DNA from 2 places in the Streptomyces griseiscabiei genome. Region 1 is predicted to be linked to the other one. Evidence: riboswitches for the same ligand, from Rfam matches in the RefSeq annotation. Region 1 holds a riboswitch; the other holds the start of a gene.

Region 1 (7,418 bases):
GACCTGCGCCTTGTCCAGGCAGGCCTGCTGTGCCTGCTGTCCCTGCTCCGACGCGCCCGAGCACGTGCTCCAGCCGAGGAGGTCACCGCTGTTGGTGAGGTAGGACTGGTCGAGCTCGTACGCCCCCTTGGGCACCGTCGGAAACGAGTTCTCGGCCAGCACGCCCTTGTCCGTGGTGGCGGTGACGGGGTTGCCGAGCGAGAGCAGGAAGTGGGACCAGACGAGCTGGACGGCGACGGTGAAACCGAAGGTGACGACCATGGCCATCAGCGTGCGGCGCAGCACCGCACCGATCGCCACCCCGCCGAAGACGGAGAGGAGGGTGAGGGCGACGGGCACCGGACCCGTGGTGTTGAACGCGGAGCCGGCCGTCCAGTCCATGACCGTGACCTCGGACTTGACGGGGTTCCACCACCAGCCGAACGCGGCCGACAGCGCGACCGTGGTCACCAGGACCACCAGCCCGGTCATCCCCAGTTTCGTGGCCAGCCAGCGGGTGCGGCTCGCGGACTGGGCGGCGACCAGCTTGGCCGTGCCGTTCTCCAGGTCGCCCGCGAGAAGCGGGGCGCCGAGGAAGACACCGAGCAGCATCGGTATCACCTGGAGGCCCATCGAGACGGACGTGAAGGCGTTGGCGTACTCCGTGAACTCGTTGCTCAGCTCGTCGAGGCTGGTGGCGGGGTAGCCGTAGCCGTCGAGGAAGTCGACCATCCGACCGCGCTGGTAGACGATCCAGGCCACGGAGAGCACCGCGGCGGCCAGGACGGTCCAGAAGGCGGCGCGGTGCTGGCGCCAGACCAGCCAGGTCATTCCGCTGAGGCGGGGCCGCGGGCCGGCCTTCACGGTCGTGGCGTCAAGGGTCGCGTTCATGGTCCCGTTCTCGCCGTCGCCGGTGCTGCCGTTCCTGGGGCCTTCGGTACCGCCGCCGGTGCTGCCGTTCGTGGCCGAGGCGCTGGTGAAGGTGCTCATGCCGCCACCGTCCCGATGCCGTGCGCCTGACCCTGGACCTGGGCGGTGGGGGTGATCAGGGGCACCGCCCCGGGTGAGCGGAGATAGGCGAGCAGCAGTTCCTCCATGCTCGGGGTGTCCGTGTCCCAGGGGCCGGCGACCGGGCCCTCGGGGCGGATCAGCGCGGTGAACTGGCGTCCGCTGGTCCGCGACTCGACGAGGGTGTGGTGGTCGAGGGCGGCGGGCATGCCGTCGCCCTCCTTCACCCCCGTGACCAGGGTGTGCACGGCCAGCAGCTCGTCCACGTCACCGGCGAGGCGCACTCCGCCGCCGGAGACCACGACGAGGTAGTCGCACACGTTCTCCAGTTCGGCGAGGACGTGGGTGGACATCAGGACGGTGGTGCCGCGCCCGGCTGCCTCGGCGAGGAGGGTGCCCATGAGTTCATGGCGCACGACCGGGTCGAGGTCCGACATCGGCTCGTCGAGGAGCAGCAGGTCGGGCCGCTTGCCGAAGGCGAGGGCGATGGCGACGCGGGTGCGCTGGCCGCCGGAGAGGGTGTGGATCTTCGCGTCGAAGGGCACATCGCCCGCGCGGACGATGTCCTCGGCGGCGCGCTGGTCCCAGCCCGGGTTCAGCTCCCGCCCGATCCGCAGGGTCTCCGCCACGGTGAACCGGCGGAACAGCGGCTTCTCCTGGGCGAGGAACGCCGTACGCCGGCCGGACTCCGCGGAGCCGGGCGCCTCCCCGAACAGGCTGATCGAACCGTGCGTGGGCTGCAGGACATGGGCCGCGATGCTCAACAGGGTGGTCTTGCCCGCCCCGTTGGGTCCGATCAGCCCGCAGATCCGGCCGGCCGGAAGCCGGAAGGAACAGTCCCGCAGCGCCCAGCCCCGCCGGTAGCGCATCCCCAGGCCGTACGCCTCAAGCGCCGGCTCCCCCGCGTACATACCGTCACTCACCTGTGCTCCTCGTTGTCTTGGTCCCCGTGGTCGGCGCGTTCGCGGCGCCGTACTGCTTCTCCATCGCCGACGCGACCAGCGCGGCCACGTCCTCCTGCTCCAGCCCCGCCTCGGCCGCCTTCGACATCCACGTCAGCAGGTCCCCGTAGAGCGGCGAGTCGGTGCCGGTCTGCGGGCGGGCCAGCGTGCGGCGTACGAACGTGCCCAGCCCCGGCCGGGGTTCGACCAGGTCCTCACGCTCCAGCTCGCGGTACGCCTTGAGGACGGTGTTCGGGTTGACCGCGCTGGTCTCGGCGACGTCCTTGGCGGTCGGCAGCCGGTCGCCCGGCACCAACACGCCCAGCCGCAGCGCCTGTTTGGTCTGCTGCACGATCTGCTGGAAGGCGGGGACGCCGCTCCGCCTGTCGATGCGGTACTCCACGACCACCCCCTTCATCATTCCACTACTTGATTAGTGGAATGATGATGGAGGGATGCGCGGACGGTTGTCAACGAGATCCGGGAAGCGGGCGTGGCGGAGTCGGAGTTGCCCACAGGGACCGGAGGTGGCGCCGGGGTCGGCGCGGAGGGCGCGGTTCAGCGAACCGGCGTCGGGAGGGCGTCGACCCGCCCCGTCATGGACGCGAGTCGCTCATGGCTCCGGCACGAACTCACCCCGATGGGCCGCACCCGAGGTCGGGTGCGGCCACCGGGCCTACGACTCCCGCGAAGGCCGACCGCCTGCCGCTCTGGGCGGGGTGAACACATAGAGGTCGAGGATGTCGGGGCAGGGGGCGACACCGGGGCCGCCGGCCCGTACCCAGGCGACGATGTCCTCGGTGGCGTCGGTGTCGTTGACGAGGCCCAGCCAGACCGGGCGGGCACCGGCCGCCCGTGCGGTGGCGGAGGGCTGGACGACGACCACGTTGGCGTGTTCGCAGACGTCGAGGCAGTCCGAGACGCGCACGGGGATGTTCTCGGTCAGGTGCGCGACCTGCTGGTCGTGATCGACTCCGGGCACCTTCGGGGTTCCGCAGCAGCAGTCCCGGCAGACGACGACGCGGCTGGGCGCCGGTGCGGCGGGGGCGTGCTCGGTACGTCGTTCCTCAGGTCGAGGTGGGCGTGGCGGCATCGCTCGTCAGGCTCCTCTCGCGGGAATTCCCTCGCGGACCGGGTGAGGCAGGATCAGGACCGGACCTGATCGTGGTCTTGTCACCGGGGTGGCCGAGGGTGGCCGGGTGACCGGCGGCGGAGAGGGGGCGAAGGTACGGAACACGGGCGTGCCTCGGGGGTCGGGGCTCGTTCGCGGAGCCTGGCCTGCGGACGTCCCTCCGCGCGGGGGCACGGAGGTGCCAGCAGGTCTTCGGACTCGGGTTCGTCCGGTCGGGGCGCCTTCCCGGTCTCCCAGTGGCGTGCGTGCCCCGCCCGTCCCCCTCACCGCTGCGCGTCAGTTCCGGATTCGCACCGGATTCCCTGGCCTCGGATGTGGCTCGGCTGGCCCGATGAGGCTATCAATATCGCCGTACGCACCGGGGCCCTGCCCGGCTCGCCCCGGCCGTCCCGGTGCCGGCGGACCGCGCGGAGGGTCCGCAAATGGAGCTGACCGTCGGGCATTTCGGTGCCGACACCCCGTATGGTGGCCGCAGCAGCTGGTTCGCCCCGTCCGCCAGGCGGGGTGTCGCAAGAGGGAACCCGGTGGGAATCCGGGACTGCCCCGCAGCGGTGAGTGGGAGCGACCGCCGTCATACGCACTGGGTCCGACGTACCGGACCTGGGAAGCGACGGCCAGTAGGTGTCCACCGGGAGACCGGAGGGCGTGCCCGCGAGTCCGAAGACCTGCCAACTGCCCGTGCGCGGACCACTCCGTGCGCGGATACCCCGGTGACCTCGTGGGCGGGTCGGCGTACATACCAGACGGAACGACCGTGCCGTTGTCGCGCGGGGGCGTCGCCGTCCGGTTCGTCATCCCTTCGCGCTCTCGTCCCGTCTCCGGGATCTCAGGGAATCGTCTCGCGAAGGAGATCTCCGTGACCAGCAGGACCGCAGCCGCGGCAGCACGGGCCACCGTGTACGGCTACCCCCGCCAGGGCCCGGACCGGGAACTGAAGAAGGCGATCGAGGGCTACTGGAAGGGCCGCGTCACCGCCGACGCCCTCCGCTCCACCGCCACCGGTCTCCGTGCCGCCGCCTGGCGGCAGCTCGCCGACGCCGGCATCCACGAGGTGCCCACCGGCGACTTCTCGTACTACGACCATGTGCTCGACACCACCGTCATGGTGGGCGCGATCCCCGAGCGGCACCGCTCCGCCGTCGAGGCGGACGCACTGGCCGGCTACTTCGCGATGGCCCGCGGCACCCGGGACGTGGCGCCGCTGGAGATGACGAAGTGGTTCGACACCAACTACCACTATCTGGTGCCCGAGCTGGGTCCCGGCACCGTCTTCACCGCGAACTCCGGCAAGCCGGTCGCGGAACTGAAGGAGGCCCTCGCTCTCGGCCTGACCGCGCGGCCGGTCCTGGTCGGCCCCGTCACCTATCTGCTCCTCGCCAAGCCCGCGCCCGGGGTGGCCGCCGACTTCGAGCCGCTCACCCTTCTGGACCGGCTGCTGCCGGTGTACGCCGAGATCCTCTCCGATCTGCGCGCGGCCGGCGCCGAGTGGGTACAGCTGGACGAGCCCGCCCTCGTGCAGGACCGCACCCCGGCCGAACTGAACGCCGCCGCCCGCGCCTACCGCGAGCTCGGCGCGCTCACCGACCGGCCGAAGCTGCTGATCGCCTCCTACTTCGACCGGCTCGGCGACGCCCTTCCGGTCCTGGCCAAGGCTCCTGTCGAGGGGCTCGCCCTGGACTTCACCGACGGTGCCGCCGCCCACCTCGACGCCCTGGCCGCCGTCGGCGGACTGCCGGGCAAGCGGCTGGTGGCCGGTGTCGTCGACGGCCGCAACATCTGGATCAACGACCTGTCGAAGTCGCTGTCCACCCTCGGCACCCTGCTGGGCCTGGCCGACCGGGTCGATGTCTCCGCCTCCTGCTCCCTGCTCCATGTGCCGCTCGACGCGGCGGTGGAGCGGGACATCGAGCCGCAGGTGCTGCGCTGGCTGGCCTTCGCCCGGCAGAAGACAGCGGAGATCGTCACCCTCGCCCAGGGCCTCGGCCGGGGCACCGACTCCATCGCCGCCGAACTCGCCGCCAACCGCGCCGACCTGGCCTCCCGCGCGAGGTCACCGATCACCCGCGACCCGGCCGTACGCGACCGTGCCCGGGCGGTCACCGGCGCGGACATCCGCCGCTCCCAGCCGTACGCCGAACGCGCCGTCGCACAGCGCGCCCATCTCGGGCTGCCGTTGCTGCCGACCACGACCATCGGATCGTTCCCGCAGACCGGCGAACTGCGGGTCGCGCGGGCGGATCTGCGCGCCGGACGGATCGACACCGCCGGATACGAGGAGCGTGTAAGGGCGGAGATCCAGGAGGTGATCTCCTTCCAGGAGAAGGCCGGGCTGGACGTCCTGGTGCACGGCGAGGCCGAACGCAACGACATGGTCCAGTACTTCGCCGAGCGGTTGACGGGGTACCTGGCCACGCGGCACGGCTGGGTCCAGTCCTACGGCACCCGCTACGTCCGCCCGCCGATCCTGGCCGGCGACATCTCCCGCCCCGAACCGATGACGGTCCGCTGGACGACCTACGCCCAGTCCCTCACCGCACGCCCGGTCAAGGGCATGCTCACCGGGCCGGTCACCATGCTCGCCTGGTCCTTCGTCCGCGACGACCAGCCCCTCGGCGACACCGCCCGCCAGGTCGCTCTCGCCCTGCGCGACGAGGTGAACGACCTTGAGGCGGCCGGGAGTTCGGTGATCCAGGTCGACGAGCCCGCGCTGCGGGAGACGCTCCCGCTGCGCGCCGCCGACCGCCCGGCCTATCTCGCGTGGGCCACGGAGGCGTTCCGGCTCACCACCGCAGGAGTGCGGCCTGACACCCAGATCCACACGCACATGTGCTACGCCGAGTTCGGCGACATCGTCCAGGCCATCGACGACCTCGACGCCGACGTCATCAGTCTGGAGGCCGCCCGCTCGCACATGCAGGTCGCCCGTGAACTCGCCGCCCACGGCTATCCCCGGGAGGCCGGACCCGGTGTGTACGACATCCACTCCCCGCGCGTCCCGAGCGCCGAGGAGGCCGCCGACCTGCTGCGCACCGGGCTGAAGGCCATCCCCGCCGAACGTCTGTGGGTCAACCCCGACTGCGGCCTCAAGACCCGCGACTGGCCCGAGACCCGCGCCTCCCTGGAGAACCTGGTCACCGCCGCGCGCACGCTCCGGGACGAACTGCCGGCCACCTGACCCGGGGGCGGTCGGAGCCGTAGTCCCCAGTGGGCCGGGATGCCACAGGCGCCCCGGCCCACGTGCCGACCTGCACTCATGGAGCCGTGCAGCAGCTTGGGGCGGCGCTATTGGGGGCAGCCGCCGGCGCACTGGGCGGTGAACTCCCCCGCACCGGCCGGGAGACGGGATGCCTCCCATGGCTGCGGCTCGGTGGGGGCGGTGCGGCCGGGCCCGGCCGCGGAGGCGGCGGGCGCGAAACCCAGGGTGAGTGCGACGGCGGCCAGCAGACCGGCGGACAGCCGAGCAACAGCGCGCATCATGATCTCCTCCGGCCGGATGCCGACGGCCGTGTCAGGCCGACCTGTTCCATGGTCGCCGACTCCTCGGGCGCGCCACAACCTCTAGGCGGTCGCGGGCGTGGCGGGCCAGTCCCCGCGGTCCACCAGGTCCAGGACGAGGGCGGCGATGTTCCACGCGTCGTCCTCGCCTCGGTGATGGCGTCCTTCGAGCGGCAGTCCGGCGATCTGCAAGGCGTGGTCCATGCCGGGTTTCCTGCGCAGCCCGTAGGACTCGGCGAACACACCCTTGGCGTTGGTGTGGGTGCGCTCCGTCGGATAGCCGAAGGGGTAGGCCACTCCGTCGGCCTGGCTCTGCCGGGCGAACTGCCGGCGGTCGTACTCGCCCCAGCTCGCCCAGGGGCGCTCGCCCGCCCCGTACTCCTCGACCAGGATCCGGCACGCCTCCGCGAACGTGACGCCCCGCTCCACCTCCGCCTGTGTCAGTCCGGTCAGTTCGGTGCAGAAGTCGCTCACCGCCGACCGCGCGGGGCGTACCAGGACACGGTGGCGGGAGGCTCGGCGCCGTGCCGTCACGTCCACGACCGTCAGACCGATCTCGATGATCTCGTTCACCGAGCCGGGCGGCGGCTGCCCGTCCCAGCAGGTGGCTTCGACATCGATGACGTTGAGCAGGGCGGATTCCTGGTGCATGGAGCCGAGGGTAGGGATACGCACCTGGATCACGCACCTCAATATGTCCGCCGACGACCGGCTTTCGTGTTCTGTTTGTTCCGTGACAGGGAAACAGCGAGACCGGGAGACAACGAGCATGCGGGCGGACGTCTCCGAGGTGTGTCAGTCTGCCGCCGAGCGCTTGGCCGGGCCGGACATCGACGCACACCGCGCCGCGTTGCGGGAGTTGG
Region 2 (7,418 bases), on a different contig from region 1:
GCGACCGAGACGACGACGGGCCAGACGCCCGGCCGGAACATGGCGACGATGAAGATGCCGAGCAGCAGATGGGGCACGGACGACACCGTGTCGACCAGCCGCATGACGAGCCGGTCGGCCCGGCCGCCGAGCGCCCCGGCGGTGGCCCCGACCGCCGTGCCGATCACGGTCGCGGTCAGGGCGGCGGCGAGACCGACGAGCAGGGAGACGCGGAGGCCGTAGACGCAGCGCAGGAGCAGGTCGCGGCCGACGTCGTCGGTGCCGAACGGGTGGGCCCAGGACGGTGGTCGCAGTTTGGCGGCCAGGTCGACGGCCTGCTGGTCGAGCTGGACCAGCGGCGGTACGAGGAGGACGGCGAGGACCGTCACCGCGACCAGCGCGGCGGAGGTCCGCGACCGGAGGGTGTGCGTGGAGCGGCGGTTCGGGCCGCGAGAGCGCCACGCGGACCCGGGCGGCGACTCGGCTGCCGTGTCAGCCACGGACGTACGGAACATGGGGGATATCACCGTCACAGTTCACTGAGCTTCACTCTCGGGTCGATCAGGCCGTACAGGAGGTCCGCCAGCAGGTTCCCGGTGAGGACGGCGACGGCGGCGAGCGTGGTGAGGGCGGCGAGGAGCGGGAAGTCGACGGCGGTGGCCGCCTCCACGGTGGCCGCCGCGATACCGGGCCAGCTGAAGACGCTCTCCACGAGCAGGGCGCCGGTGATGAGTTCGGGGACGCGGGAGCCGATCAGGGTGAGGACCGGCAGCAGTCCGGAGCGCAGCGCGTGGTGCAGGAGGACCGTGCGTTCGGCGATGCCCCGGGCGCGGGCGCCCCGTACCGGGTCCTCGGCCAGCGCGTCGCCGACGCCCTGCCGTACGTACAGGGTGAACCAGGGCAGTTGGGAGACGGCGAGCACCCCGGCGGGCAGGACGAGGTGGTGCGCGACCTGCCCGGCCGTGACCTGTTCGGTGGAAGTGTCCGTCAGACCGCCCGCCGGAAGTACGCCCAGTTGGAGCGCGAACAGCCAGACGGCGAGCAGGGCGACCCAGAAGACGGGCGCGGCTTCGAGGGTGTACGCGGCGGAGGTGACGGCCCGGTCGAGCCATCCGCCGGGGCGGCGGGCGGCGAGCACGCCCAGCGTGGTGCCGAGCAGGACGGCGACGGCGAAGGCGACCGCGCACAACAGGGTCGACCAGACGAGGCGTTCGGCGATGACCTGGGCCACCGGCTGGCGCAGCACGCTGGACTCGCCGAGGTCGCCGGTGAGCGCGGACGTCAGCCAGCGCCACCAGCGCACGGCGAACGGCTCGTCCACGCCGAGGTTGGCGCGCAGCCGGTCCAGGGTCTCCTGGTCGGCGCCGAGGGCGGCGGTGCCCGCGTACGCCTTGACGGGGTCGAAGGGGGAGGCGGCGGCGATCGCGAACACGCCGAAGGTGACGACGAGGACGACGGGGACGGCGAACAGGGCACGCCGTCCGGTCAGTCGTGCCATCGCTCCCCAGGGGAGCCGGGTCACGTCCGTGGCCGCCAGGTCTCGATGTTCCACCAGGGGCCGGACGCGAAGCCGTGTTCGTGCGGTTCGACCTGGGTGGTCAGTCCGTCCCAGCGGTCGGCGAGGACGTAGACGTGGTCGATGTGGGTGAGGAAGGTGTAGCCGGGGTCCTTCACCAGTTCGCGCTGGAGCGTGTCGTACGCGCTCTTGCGGGCGGCGTCGTCCTGGCTTCGGCGGCCGGTGTCGAGGGCTTCGTCCACCTTCGGGTTGGCGTAGCGGCCCATGTTGTTGAAGCCGTCGCCGGCGAGGGAGGAGTGCAGCATCGTGTAGAGGCCGAAGTCGGGGTCGCCGGTGGAGCCGAAGCCGGCGAGGACGGCGGTGTCCTTCATCCTCGGCTCGATCACCTCCCAGGTGGCGCTCTCCACGGTCACGTCGATGCCGGCCTTCTTGGCGTCGGAGGCGTAGGCGAGGGCGTGGTCCTGGCGGACCTTGTCGCCGGACGGGTAGAGCAGGGTGAAGGCCGCCTTCGTGCCCGCATTGGCGCGGATGCCGTCCGGGCCGGTCCTCCAGCCCGCCTCGTCCAGGACGCGTGCGGCCTTGCCGAGGTCCTGGGGGCGTTCGATGCCCTTCGCGAACCAGGGGTCGTCGCCGGGCAGCGGTCCGTACGCCGGGCGGCCGGCGCCGTCGAGGATCTGGTCGACCATGGCCTCGCGGTCCACGGCGGCGTCGAGGGCCCGCCGGATCGCGCGGTCGCCGGTGACGTCGTTCCCGGTGGGGAGGGTGACGGTGCGATAGTCGTAGGACTTGGCGTCGTAGGTCTTCCGGTCGCCGTCCTTCGCGAAGCCGGCGGCGAGATCGGGTGGCAGGATCGCGCCGTCGAGGTCGCCGGAGCGCAGCCGGGTGGCGCGTACGTCGTCGTCCTCGACGATCGCCATGGTGAACTTCTTCACCTTCGGGGCGCCGCCCCAGTAGTCCGGGTTGGCCTTGAAGGTGAGCTTCTCGCCCCTGCTCCAGGTGGACAGGACGTACGGGCCGGTGCCGATCGGCTCGGTGTTGAAGGAGCCGGTGTTGGGGTCCTGCTTCCCCGCGATGTGTGCGGGGACGATCGGCAGGACCGTGCGGCCGGCGAAGGGCGCGTAGGGGTAGTCGAGGGTGAAGACGACCTTGTCGTCGCCGTCCGCCCGGACCTCCTTGACGGCGTCGAGTTCGCTGCGGGCGGTGTTGTTGGTCTTCGCGTCCAGCACGGTCCGGTAGGTGAAGACCACGTCGGCGGAGGTCAGGGGTTCGCCGTCGCTGAACTTGACGTTCTCGCGGAGGGTGTAGGTGTACGTCCGGCCGCCGTCGGCCACTTGGGGCAGCGCCTTCGCCAGGGCGGGTCTCAGTTCCAGGTCGGCGTCCCGGGCCAGCAGCCCGTCGAAGATCTTCGAGTTGCCGTCCTTGCCGTAGCCGAGGAGCGGGCTGAGGGTGTCCGGCTCGGACGCCACCCCGATCACGACGGAGTCGGCCGGGCCGCCGCCGTCGGTGCCACCGCCGGGCGCCGAGCAGGCGGTGGCGCCGAGGGCCACCGCCGCCGCGACGGCGGCACCTCGTATCGGTCGGGACGTCATGAGCCTCACACCCTTGCTGCGCCTGAAGTGCTGTTGCACATTGATTGCAGGTAAGGGCTACCCCGGCGGGTCGTACATCAGTCCAGCGATGTGACCTGCGGGTTTCGGCTCAGCCGTCGTCGGGCGTACGGCCCGGGCTCCTCAGGTGGTGGTGCCGCTCCGGCGGGACCGGTACCACCACGCGCCCCCGCCGAGCGCGAGCAGGACCACCGCGCCGATGCCGAGGGGGACCGCCAGGGAGCCGCCGTCGTCGCCGTCGGTGCTGTCCGCCGCGGCCTCCGCCGACGGCGTGGCGGCCTCGGCGCTCTTCTCGGGCGAGGGGGAGGGCGGAGCCGTCGTGGGGTCCGCCGAGGGGGTGGGGCTCACGACCTCGGCGCCGGGCGCGGCGGCCTTGAGGTCCAGGCGGGGCGCCGGGTGACCGTGGCCGTGGCCGTCGCCCTCCGCCTCCTCCTCCAGTTCGATCCAGCGGTCCACCTTGCCGTCGCTGTACGACTGGAGGGTCTTGAACACCAGCGACTTCGCGTCGGGCAACTGCCGTACGGTGACCACGTACTCGACGTCCTCGCCCACCGCGAGTTTGGTGCCGGACACCGTGTAGCCCCGGTCGGTGGGGGCGAACTTCCACCCGTCCGGGCCCTCCTTGTAGGTGAGGTCGGCGGGGACGAGGCCCTTGGGCAGGATCACCTCCACCTTGGTGATGCCGGCGGAGGCCGACTCCGACTCGGCGGAGAAGGTGAGGTCGACGTTCTGGTCGAGGGCGCGGGCGCCCTCCGCCTCGACCTCCGCGTGGGCCGCGGCCGGCCCCGCGGTGGCGACGGCGACCGCGAGCGCGGCTGCGGTGAGAACGCCGAGACGGCGCGAACTGCGTACCAAGGTCGGGCGGTGCACTGCGGACTCCCTGTGCCGACGGTGTGAAGGGTGAATTCAAGCGCAGGGCAGGACCTGTGGCCAAGGGCGACCAGGTGTGCGATCGGTTCCGGCCAACCGCCGCCACCGGGGACGCGCTCGTGCGCGGGGTGGGGACGGTGGGGCGTGCGCCGTGGTGTGAGCTGTTCCACGGCGCCCGCGCGCCCCTCGTCTCCGCTTGTCAGCGTCCTTATCTGGGCACTACTGTCACCACGCCTTGGTGAACGGGAAATCCGGTGTCATGCCGGTGCGGCCCTCGCCACTGTGATCGGGAAGTCCGGCTCTGGTCCTCACGGACAGCCACTGGGTCCTCGGACCCGGGAAGGCGGAGCACGGACGGTGGTACCCGTAAGCCAGGAGACCGGCCAAGGCGCGTCAACCATCCACGAGGTGCTGGAGAGGGTCTGCTGAGCCATGCACATAGCCGAGGGTTTCCTTCCTCCGGCGCACGCGATCGCCTGGGGCGTCGCGTCCGCGCCATTCGTCGTCCACGGAGTCCGGGCACTCACCCGTGAGGTCAAGGAGCACCCCGAGAGCACCCTGCTGCTCGGTGCCTCCGGTGCCTTCACCTTCGTCCTGTCCGCACTGAAGCTGCCTTCGGTCACCGGGAGTTGTTCCCACCCCACCGGCACCGGACTCGGCGCCATCCTGTTCCGGCCACCGATCATGGCGGTCCTGGGCACCATCACCCTGCTCTTCCAGGCACTGCTGCTCGCGCACGGCGGGCTGACCACGCTCGGCGCCAACGTCTTCTCGATGGCGATCGCCGGCCCCTGGGCGGGGTACGGCATCTACCGGCTGCTGCGGCGGTTCGACGTGCCGCTGATGGTCACCGTGTTCTTCGGCGCGTTCGTCGCCGACCTGGTCACCTACTGCGTCACCAGCGTGCAGCTGGCGCTCGCGTTCCCCGACCCGAGCAGCGGTTTCCTGGGCGCGCTCGGCAAGTTCGGCTCCATCTTCGCCGTCACCCAGATCCCGCTGGCGATCAGCGAGGGCCTGCTCACGGTGCTGGTGATGCGGCTGCTGGTGCAGTCGAGCAAGGGCGAACTGACCCGGCTCGGCGTGCTCCTGACCGGCAAGCGCGACCGCACCGAGACCGCGACCGAGACCGAGACCGGGGCGGTGGCCCGATGAACAAGAAGACGATGAGCAAGAACACGAAGATCAACGCCCTGCTGCTGCTCGTCGTGGCCGCGCTCGCCGTCCTGCCGCTGGCCCTCGGCCTCGGCGACCACAAGGAGGAGCCCTTCGCGGGCGCCGACGCCGAGGCGGAGACCGCGATCACGGAGATCGAGCCGGACTACGAGCCGTGGTTCTCGCCGCTGTACGAGCCGCCGTCCGGTGAGATCGAGTCGGCCCTGTTCGCGCTGCAGGCCGCGCTCGGCGCGGGCGTCCTCGCGTACTACTTCGGCATCCACCGGGGCCGGCGCCAGGGCGAGGCACGGGCCCTGGCCGGGCTGGCGGGCGCCGGTGACGACAGCTCGACCAGCGGTGCCGGTGCCGGGGAGTCCCCCGCCGGGCGGGTCTGACGCCTCGTGCTGCCGATCGACGCGGCGGCGCACAGCAGTCGCTGGCGCCGCCGCCATCCCGTGGACAAGGCCGTGCTCGGGCTCGGCCTCACCGTGCTCGCGATCTCCCTGCCGCCCTGGCCGGGCGCGGCCCTGGTCCTGCTGACCGCGCTCGTGGTGCTGCTGGGCCCGGCCGGGGTGCCGGGGCGCCGGCTGTGGCGGGCCTACCGGGTGCCGCTGGGTTTCTGTGTGACCGGGGCGCTGCCGCTGCTCGTCCAGGTCGGCGGGCCCGACGGGTTCGTGACCCTGGCCGACGGCGGACCGGTCCGCGCCGGGGAACTGCTGCTGCGCACCTCGGCGGCCTCCCTCGGCGTCCTGCTGTTCGCGTTCACCACCCCCATGTCGGACCTGCTGCCGCGCCTGGTGAAGGCCGGGGTGCCCGCGCCCGTCGTGGACGTGGCACTGGTCACGTACCGGATGAGCTTCCTCCTCCTGGACTCCGTGCGCCGGATCCGGGAGGCGCAGGCGGCCCGGCTCGGGCACACCACCCGGGCGGCCACCTGGCGTTCGCTCGGCGGACTCGGCGCCACCGCGTTCGTCCGGGCCTTCGACCGGGCGGCTCGCCTGCAGACGGGACTGGCGGGGCGGGGCTACGACGGCACCCTGCGCGTCCTGGTCCCCGAGGCACGGATCTCCGCCCGCTTCACCACGGCGAGCGTGGCCCTGCTCGGGGCCGTGGCCGCTCTCACCCTCGTACTGGATTCGTCCTGGAAAGGCCGCTGACATGAGCGAGCCCGTGCTGGTCTCCCTGCGGGGCGCGTCCTTCGCGTACGAGGACGGGCCGCCCGTGCTCAGCGACCTCGACTTCGCGGTGCCGGAGGGACGCGCGCTCGCCCTGCTGGGCCGCAACGGCAGCGGCAAGACGACGCTGATGCGGCTGCTCAGCGGTGGACTGCGGCCCCGGACCGGCGAGTTGGCGGTCGAGGGGCGGGCGGTGACGTACGACCGCAAGGGGCTGACCCGGCTGCGGACGACGGTGCAGCTGGTGGTGCAGGACCCGGACGACCAGCTGTTCGCGGCGTCCGTGGCGCAGGACGTGTCGTTCGGGCCGCTCAACCTCGGGCTGTCCGACGCGCAGGTCCGGGCCCGGGTGGACGAGGCGCTCGGCGCCCTCGGGATCGCCGCGCTCGCCGACCGGCCCACCCATCTGCTCTCCTACGGCCAGCGCAAGCGGACCGCCATCGCGGGCGCGGTCGCGATGCGGCCCCGTGTGCTGATCCTGGACGAGCCGACCGCCGGACTCGACCCCGACGGGCAGGAGCGGCTCCTCGCCACCCTGGACGGGCTGCGCCGGTCCGGCACCACCGTCGTGATGGCCACCCACGACGTCGACCTCGCCCTGCGCTGGGCCGACGACGCGGCACTGCTCACCCCGTCCGGCGCGCGCACCGGCCCGGTGGCCGCCATGCTCGCCCGTACGGATCTCCTCGGGCAGGCGGGACTGCGGCTGCCGTGGGGCATCGCCGTCGCTCAACACCTGCGGGAACAGGGGCTGTTGGGTGAGGAGGAGGCCGGGCCGCGTACGCCGGAGGAGCTGGCCGCCGTGGCTCAGGTCCGCAGGCCGTAGACGCGGACGGCGGTGCCCGCGAAGACCTCGTGCCGTTCGGCCGCGCTCAGTCCGGACGTCAACTCGTGGGCCGTGTCGAGGACGTGGGCGTAGTCCGCCGCGAGCCGGCAGACGGGCCAGTCGGAGCCGAACATCAGCCGGTCGGGGCCGAAGGCGTCCAGCACGATGTCGGCGTACGGGGCGAGGTCGGCGACGGACCAGGTCCTCCAGTCCGCCTCGGTGACCAGGCCGGAGAGCTTGCAGAAGGTGTTGGGGAGCGCGGCCAGCTGTCGCAACTCCCCCGCCCACGGCTC

What was found. Region 1 has a riboswitch for cobalamin ahead of metE (5-methyltetrahydropteroyltriglutamate--homocysteine S-methyltransferase). Riboswitches for the same ligand answer to the same signal wherever they lie in the genome.
Region 2: linked by a shared signal. The riboswitch ahead of J8M51_RS07865 (energy-coupling factor ABC transporter permease) and the one ahead of metE (5-methyltetrahydropteroyltriglutamate--homocysteine S-methyltransferase) in region 1 are both predicted to bind cobalamin.

Annotation. Positions count from the first base shown of each region.
Region 1 is NZ_JAGJBZ010000002.1:3,405,180-3,412,597, reverse strand. Features, by position in the region: gene J8M51_RS31915 (ABC transporter permease) at 1-969, opposite strand, end outside; gene J8M51_RS31910 (ABC transporter ATP-binding protein) at 966-1,898, opposite strand; gene J8M51_RS31905 (GntR family transcriptional regulator) at 1,903-2,349, opposite strand; gene J8M51_RS31900 (hypothetical protein) at 2,605-3,021, opposite strand; cobalamin riboswitch at 3,227-3,403, opposite strand; cobalamin riboswitch at 3,536-3,735, shown strand; gene metE (5-methyltetrahydropteroyltriglutamate--homocysteine S-methyltransferase) at 3,917-6,235, shown strand; gene J8M51_RS31890 (hypothetical protein) at 6,343-6,534, opposite strand; gene J8M51_RS31885 (3'-5' exonuclease) at 6,619-7,206, opposite strand; gene J8M51_RS31880 (pentapeptide repeat-containing protein) at 7,325-7,418, shown strand, end outside.
Region 2 is NZ_JAGJBZ010000001.1:1,797,281-1,804,698, forward strand. Features, by position in the region: gene J8M51_RS07845 (ABC transporter permease) at 1-494, opposite strand, end outside; gene J8M51_RS07850 (ABC transporter permease) at 509-1,477, opposite strand; gene J8M51_RS07855 (ABC transporter substrate-binding protein) at 1,498-3,084, opposite strand; gene J8M51_RS07860 (DUF1775 domain-containing protein) at 3,226-3,972, opposite strand; cobalamin riboswitch at 4,192-4,374, shown strand; gene J8M51_RS07865 (energy-coupling factor ABC transporter permease) at 4,405-5,124, shown strand; gene J8M51_RS07870 (energy-coupling factor ABC transporter substrate-binding protein) at 5,136-5,519, shown strand; gene cbiQ (cobalt ECF transporter T component CbiQ) at 5,526-6,281, shown strand; gene J8M51_RS07880 (energy-coupling factor ABC transporter ATP-binding protein) at 6,283-7,125, shown strand; gene J8M51_RS07885 (amidohydrolase family protein) at 7,107-7,418, opposite strand, start outside.